Regions from separate parts of the Actinoplanes sp. NPDC004185 genome, predicted to be linked through region 1. Evidence: riboswitches for the same ligand, from Rfam matches in the RefSeq annotation. Region 1 holds a riboswitch; the other holds the start of a gene.

What was found. Region 1 has a riboswitch for ZMP and ZTP ahead of ACWEOZ_RS41895 (bifunctional 5,10-methylenetetrahydrofolate dehydrogenase/5,10-methenyltetrahydrofolate cyclohydrolase). Riboswitches for the same ligand answer to the same signal wherever they lie in the genome.
Region 2: linked by a shared signal. The riboswitch ahead of ACWEOZ_RS16165 (glycine hydroxymethyltransferase) and the one ahead of ACWEOZ_RS41895 (bifunctional 5,10-methylenetetrahydrofolate dehydrogenase/5,10-methenyltetrahydrofolate cyclohydrolase) in region 1 are both predicted to bind ZMP and ZTP.

The regions. Positions count from the first base shown of each region.
Region 1 is NZ_JBSGFR010000078.1:22,964-26,625, forward strand. It holds gene ACWEOZ_RS41885 (hypothetical protein) at 1-749, shown strand, start outside; gene ACWEOZ_RS41890 (hypothetical protein) at 746-1,684, shown strand; ZMP/ZTP riboswitch at 1,684-1,767, shown strand; gene ACWEOZ_RS41895 (bifunctional 5,10-methylenetetrahydrofolate dehydrogenase/5,10-methenyltetrahydrofolate cyclohydrolase) at 1,784-2,653, shown strand; partial or broken gene ACWEOZ_RS41900 (glycoside hydrolase family 26 protein) at 2,643-3,662, opposite strand, start outside.
Region 2 is NZ_JBSGFR010000013.1:178,007-181,668, reverse strand. It holds gene ACWEOZ_RS16175 (class I SAM-dependent methyltransferase) at 1-214, shown strand, start outside; gene ACWEOZ_RS16170 (cation:proton antiporter) at 199-1,725, opposite strand; ZMP/ZTP riboswitch at 1,812-1,918, shown strand; gene ACWEOZ_RS16165 (glycine hydroxymethyltransferase) at 1,938-3,362, shown strand.

The DNA of each region.
Region 1 (3,662 bases):
TGGTCGGCGGGATGGTGTTCTTCGCCGGCAACGGGGTGCGGTTCCTGGGGCAGAACGGGCCGGAGATCGCCGGGCGGCTGTCCACGTTCACCTACATCCCGATCTCCATCCTGGCCGCGATCGGGCTGGTCCGGGGCGTGCAGCTGATCCCGGCCAAGGACGAGTTCGGGCATCGGTGGCGGGCCGCCGCGCCGGCCATCGACGTGGTCATGCCGGGCGGCTGGAACCTGTACAGCCGGGTCGCGGCCGGCTCGGCGATGATCACGCTGCTGATGATCGGGGCGCGGGCCGGTGGCTGGCCGCCGATCGCCTCCATCCTGCCGGGGCCGTACCTGGCCGGCGGGTACGAGCGGTCGGTCGACGCGTACGGGGTGGCGTCGGCCGACTGGCAGCGCACCACGCTGGGCCCGGGCAACCGGGTCGGCGGCGACGCGACGTCGGTCTCGCTCGCCTCCACGTACGGGCGCCAGGACCCGGTCCGCGAGGTGGGCTCCCTGTACTACGCCGACGTGTGGGGGCTGGAGCAGGACGACCTGGTGCAGCGCGTCCACGTGCAGTACCTGGTCGTGGACCGGCGGCTGAGCACCCAGTTGCCGGAGAGCGGCGCGTACTTCGAGAGCGACCCGAGGTCCGGGCAGATCACCTCGCCGCTGACCGTCGGGCAGCTCGGCAAGTTCGACACGCTGGCCGGGATGGACCGGCTCTACGACAACGGCACTGTCCGCATCTACCGGACGGGGGTCCAGTGAGCGCTCTGCTCTCCCGGGTCGTGGCCGCGCTGGCCGTCGCCGCCGGCGCCGCCGTCCTGGTCGCGCCGCAGGCCCTGGCCATCGCCGGTGGGCTGCTGCTCGGGTTCGTGCTGCCCGGGATGGCCCTGCTGGGCGTGCTGTTCCGGCGCCGGGCGCTGACCGCGGTCGAGCGCACGGTGCTCACCCCCGCGCTGAGCATGGGCGTGCTGATCGTCGCCGGCCTGGCCATCCACGTCGTGGGCCTGCGCATCGACCGGCTCGCCTGGACCGTGGCCACCGTCGGGGTGACGCTGGCTGGGGTGGTCGCCGCCCGGCTGCTGCCGCCGCGCCGGGTGCGCGCGGCGGACGGCGCGGAGCCGCAACCCCGGCCGGTGGGCGAGAAGCTGGTGCGGATCGGCGTCGGCGAGAACACCGTACGGCTTCCCCTGAACGGCGTGGCGGAGGCGAACACCGTGGCCGAGGCGAACACCGTGGTGATGTCGATCGTGCCCGCCGTGCCGGAGGAGGACGAGCAGCGCGCCGCCGCCGCCGAGGAGAAGGCCCGGCGCCGGCGTCTGCTGCGCCAGTTCCTGCCGCTGGTGGCAGTCGCGGCCGTGCTGGCCGGAGCGAGCTGGCTGTCGTTCACCACGTCGCGGGCCACGCACGACACCGTCGTGACCGCACTGTCGGCGACACCGTCGGGCCCGGTCAACGCGGCCGGGAACCGTACGGTGCGGGTGTCGGCGACCGGGCTGGTCGCCTCGGACGGGCCGTACACGCTCAGCGTGACCGGCCCGTCGGGGACCGCGACGGTCAAGCGCACGGTCACGGTCACCGGCGACGGGACCTGGAGCGAAGCGCTGAGCCTGCCGGGCGCGCAGCGGATGCGGGTGAGCCTCTACCGGTACGGGGACACCACCGCCTACCGCACCCTCTATCTCAGCGCCGTAGACTGACGCGGACACGCGACTGGCGGCATCGAGGATGGGGACCACCATCGGGGAGCTCGCCGTGGGGGCCGTCCGCCTGGGTGCCCACGCCGGAGTGGAAGCTGTATGTCCGTAGAGCATGAAGCAAGGCTGCTGCCCGGCAAGCCGGTGGCCGACGAGGTCCTGGCCGACGTCGCGCAGCGCGTGACGAAGCTGCGCGAGGCCGGCGTCCAGCCGTCGCTGGCGACCGTGCTGGTCGGCGACGACGACGCCAGCGCCGGATACATCCGGATCAAGCAGCGCCAGGCCGCCGAGCTGGGTTTCGTCTCGCCGCACGTGCACCTGGGCGCGGACGCGACGCAGGACGACCTGCTGCGGGCGATCGACCAGCTCAACGCCGACCCGGCCGTGCACGCCCTGCTGATCCAGTACCCGCCGCCCCCGCACATCGACTACGACGCGGCGCTGCTGACCGTCGACCCGGACAAGGATGTCGACGGCATGCACCCGCTCAACCTGGGCCGGCTGTCGGTCGGCCTGCCCGGGCCCCGGCCGTGCACCCCGGCCGGCATCGAGGCGCTGCTGGCGTACCACGACGTGCCGGTGGCCGGCCGCGAGGTGGTCATCCTCGGCCGGGGCGCGACCATCGGGCGCCCGCTGGCCATGATGCTGGCGCAGAAGCGGCCGACCGCGAACGCCGCCGTGACGGTCGTGCACACCGGCGTGCCGGACTGGCAGCGCTACACCCGGCGGGCCGAGATCCTGGTCGCCGCAGCCGGCGTGCCCGGCATCATCCAGCCCGAGCACGTGCGGCCGGGCGCGACGGTCATCGGCGCCGGCGTGCGCTACGAGGGCCGCCGGCTGCTGCCGGACGTGGCCGAGGAGGTCGCGCAGGTCGCCGGGGCGGTCACCCCGCGGGTCGGCGGCGTGGGCCCGACCACCGTGGCGATGCTGTTCCGCAACGCGATCGAGGCGGCGGAGAAGGCTAGCCGCTGAAGCGGGCGCTCGCCGCCATCGCCCGGTACGCCGCCAGCGACTCGGCGTCGGTGTCGATGCGCCACTTCTCCTCGTACCCGGGGTGGGTGTCGGTGTCGAACCAGGTCACCGCGCCCACCGCCGGGTGCGCCTCCACCCAGCGCGCGAAGAGCGTGATCCAGTCGGCCTTGGTCCGGCCGCCCCGGTCCACCGAGCCCACCTCGGTGATCATGATGGGTTTGCGGGCGGCGTACGCCCGGTAGATGCCGGCGAACAGCTTGTCCGGGGTCTCGCGGTGCAGGTTGTAGCCGGAGACCCCGACCCAGTCGACGTACTCGTCGCCGGGGTAGAGCGCCGCGAAGGTGTTCCACTCCGCGGCCGGGTCGGAGTTCCAGTTCGGGCTCCACACCCACGACACGTTGGTGGCCTTCTCCTCGGCGAAGATGCGGTGCAGGCGCTGCCACGCGGTCACGTACGCCTGGCCGTCCTTGCCGTTGCGGGCGGCGCTCCACTTGTACCAGTCGCCGTTCATCTCCCAGCCCCAGCGCAGCAGCACCGGCCGGTCCTGGCGCTTGAGCCGGCGGGCGGCGCGCGCGATGAGCGCGTCGCTCGCCCCCGAGGTGATGTCGGGGAGCGGGCAGCCGCGCCACGACACCATCGGGGTCGCCTTGGCCGGCAGGCCCTCGATCGCCTGCGGCAACGTGTCGGTGAAGTCGTAGAAGACGTGCACGATGCGCTCGTCGCGGCCGAGCTGGTTGCGCCGCAGGGCCAGGCTCTCGGTCAGCGACCTGCCCTCCAGCCCCAGGTAGGCGCCGAGCATCGCCCGGCCCGGCCGGAACGGCACCGGTCCGCCGCCCCGGGTGACCACCGCCGGCGTGGGGCTCGGGCCGGGCTTCGCCGACGCGGCCCGGCCCGGCGAGCTGGTGGCCTCGGCCGGGGTCTCGTCGCTGCCGATCGTGCGCACGGCGAGCACCGCGGCCGGCACGGCGGCCAGCGCGGCGAGACCACCGACGAGGTGCCGGCGGGTCAG
Region 2 (3,662 bases), on a different contig from region 1:
CCGGATCGCCCAGCGGATCCAGATGCAGCACGTGACGGTGGACGGCAAGGGCGTCCGGCTCCTGCCCACCGCCCACCGCTACTGCTGGCCGGCCGAGCTCGACCTGATGGCCCAGCTCGCCGGCTTGCACCTGCGGGAACGGTGGGCGGACTGGGACCGTACGCCGTTCCGCGCCACCAGCGGCAGCCACATCTCGGTCTACGCCAGGCCCTGACCGAGCGTGCTCGCGGCGGCCTGCCGCAGATCGATGTCGCCGATCAGCCGGCGGGCGGTCTCCTCGTCCAGCTCACGCCGCATCATGGCCTCGCTGACCGCCAGCCGCTGCTGGTCGTAGCCGTCGCCGGCCGCCGTCGCGATCTCCACGCCCCGGGCCAGCATCGCCCGGGCCTGCTCCTCCTCGCCGCTGACGTCCAGCCGCAGCCACCGGACCAGCAGGCGGATCGTGGTGCCCTGCAGCAGCAGGGTGCCCAGGGTGACGAACAGCGCGATGGCCTGAATGGCGTCCCGGCCGGGGACGCTCTCCGGGACCGCGGCCGCCGCGGCCAGGGTGAGGATGCCGCGCATGCCGGTCCAGCCCACCACCACGCTCTCCCGTACGCCGGGAGCCGCCAGGCGGGTGCGGTCGCGGTCCTCGCGGCGGCCACGGGACCGGCGCTGCGCGATCCGGGCGGCCCGGCCGGGGTCCCGGGCGAGCCGGGCCCGGGCGAGGCGGTCGCCCATCCGCCACCGCCCGAACAGCAGGAACACGCCGACGAGCCGCAGCAGGACGGCGGCGATCAACAGCACGCCGGCCGCGATGAGTGTGCGGCTCAGGCCCGGCTCCGGCTCGGCGGCCAGGTCGTCCAGCACGAACCTCAGCTGCAACCCGATGTATGCGAAGACGAACGTCTCCAGCAGGAAGTCGACGACCGGCCAGAAGGCGTCCTCCTGCAACCGGGTCCGGTAGGCGCCCGGATACTGGTGCCGCGGGTCCAGGGACGTGTTCGCGCTGATCAGGAAGGCCGCGGAGACCACCGCGATGATGCCGGAGGCCTCGACCTGCTCGGCCAGCAGGAACGCGGTGAACGGCACCAGCAGCACCAGCGTGGTCTCCAGGGTCGGATTGCCCAGCCGCTTGCGCAGCAGCAAGGTGGCCGCCGTCAGCAGACCGCCGATGGCCGCGCCGAGGGCCGCGTTGCGCAGCAGCTCCAGGGTGCCGGCGCCCCAGCTGGTGTGCTCCCCGGCGACCGCGGCCACCGCGATGCTGAACAGGGTGAGTGCGGTGGCGTCGTTGACCAGGCTCTCCCCGGTCAGGATCGAGGTGACCCGGCGGGGCAGGCCCAGCTCCTTGCCGTGCGACACGGTCGTGATGGTGTCCGGCGGGGCCAGCACCGTACCGAGCACGAAGGCGGCGGCCAGCCCGATCGACGGCAGCAGCCACGAGGTCACCACCCCGAGGGCGCCCGCGGTCAGCACCACCAGCAGCACCCCGAGGTCGATGATGCTCCGCAGGTTCTGCCCGAACCCCGTGGCCGAGGCGTTGCGGGTGGCCGAGTAGAGCAGCGGGGGCACCACGATCGCCAGGATCAGCTCGCTGTCCAGCTCCAGCCGCGGCACCCCGGGCACGAAACTGATCCCGGCGGCCAGCGCGACGATGACCAGCCCGGGCTGCACGCCGCGCCGGTGGGCCAGGGCGGACACCGCGATGCCGGCTCCGGCGATGAGCAGGATCTGTACGCCGTTCATGATCGCCAGGCTAGTGGCCGGGCCCGCCGGTGTGACGTACTCCCTGGATGAGCGATCGCGTGGCCGGGGCCGCGCCGGTATGCTGGTCGGCGGGCCGTGACTGGCGCGTTCGGATGGGCCAACCATCGGGGAGCGGCCCCGTGCCGGACGACCGTTCTCCGGAGACGACCTGCCGTGCGCCTGGGCCTCTTCACCTGTGATAGGGAGGTCCGATGTCTGCACTGAACGCCGAATCGACCGCGTTCCGCTCCGCCCTGGAAGCGGTCCGCGCCGTCGAGCCCCGCATCGCCGACGCGATCGCCAAGGAGCTCACCGACCAGCGTGAGTCCCTCAAGCTCATCGCCTCCGAGAACTACGCGTCCCCGGCCGTGCTGCTCGCGATGGGCAACTGGCTCTCCGACAAGTACGCCGAGGGCACGATCGGCCGCCGCTTCTACGCCGGCTGCCAGAACGTCGACACCGTCGAGTCCGTCGCCGTCGAGCACGCCAAGGCCCTGTTCAACGCGCCGTACGCGTACGTCCAGCCGCACTCCGGCATCGACGCCAACCTGGTCGCGTACTGGGCGATCCTGGCCGACCGGGTCGAGGCGCCGGCGCTGGCCAAGGTGCAGAAGCGCAACGTCAACGACATGACCGACGCCGAGTGGGCCGAGCTGCGCGCCGCGTTCGGCAACCAGCGGATGCTCGGCATGAGCCTGGACGCCGGCGGCCACCTCACCCACGGCTTCCGGCCCAACATCTCCGGCAAGATGTTCGACCAGCGCAGCTACGGCGTCGACGCGGCCACCGGCCAGATCGACTACGCGGCGCTGCGTGAGTCGGCCAAGGAGTTCAAGCCGCTGGTCATCGTGGGCGGCTACTCGGCGTACCCGCGCAAGGTGAACTTCCGCATCATGCGGGAGATCGCCGACGAGGTCGGCGCGACCTTCATGGTCGACATGGCCCACTTCGCGGGCCTGGTCGCGGGCAAGGTCTTCACCGGCGACTTCGACCCGATCGCGAACGCGCACATCGTCACCACCACGACCCACAAGAGCCTGCGCGGCCCGCGCGGCGGCGCGGTCTTCTGCCAGCCCGAGCTCTCCGACCAGGTCGACCGGGGCTGCCCGATGGTCCTCGGCGGCCCGCTCGCGCACGTCATGGCGGCCAAGGCGATCGCCTTCGCGGAGGCCCGCCGGCCCGAGTTCGCCGACTACGCCCAGCGCATCGTCGACAACTCGCAGGCCCTGGCAGCCGGCCTGACCAGCCGCGGCGCCACGGTCGTCAGCGGCGGCACCGACAACCACCTGGTCCTCATCGACGTCGACAAGTACGGCCTGACCGGCCGCCAGGCCGAGCAGGCGCTGCTCGACTCGGGCATCGTCACCAACCGCAACGCGATCCCGCAGGACCCGAACGGCGCCTGGTACACGTCCGGCATCCGGATCGGCACCCCGGCGCTGACCACCCGGGGCCTGGGCACGGCGGAGATGGACCAGATCGCCGAGCTCATGCACACGGTGCTGAGCAGCACCAAGGCCGGCGCCTCGAAGGCGAAGTTCGACCTGGACGCGGCGGTCTCCGACCGGGTCGCCAAGCAGGCGACCGAGCTGCTCGCCGACTTCCCCCTCTACCCGACGGTGGACATCTCGGCCTGAGCAATGCCCCAGGCCGTGCTGTGAGATTCGGGGACCCGCTCATGAGCGGGTCCCCGAACTGTTCATCGACCGAGGTTGTTGTCGTCGCAGGTGGTGGAGACGGTCCCGGGTGAGGGTTGCTCGCAGGCCGGTTCGGCGTCGTCGGACGACGGACACCCGGTCAGGAGTAGCGCAGTCGACGCCGCGACCGCGGCGCAGATCGCAAGGTGCCTCCAGGGCCGGCGCCCGGTCGGCGTGGCCGGTCGGGGACCGGCAAACGCGGGGTCAGGAGCCGTAGTGCTTCTTGAGTCCATGTGGTCA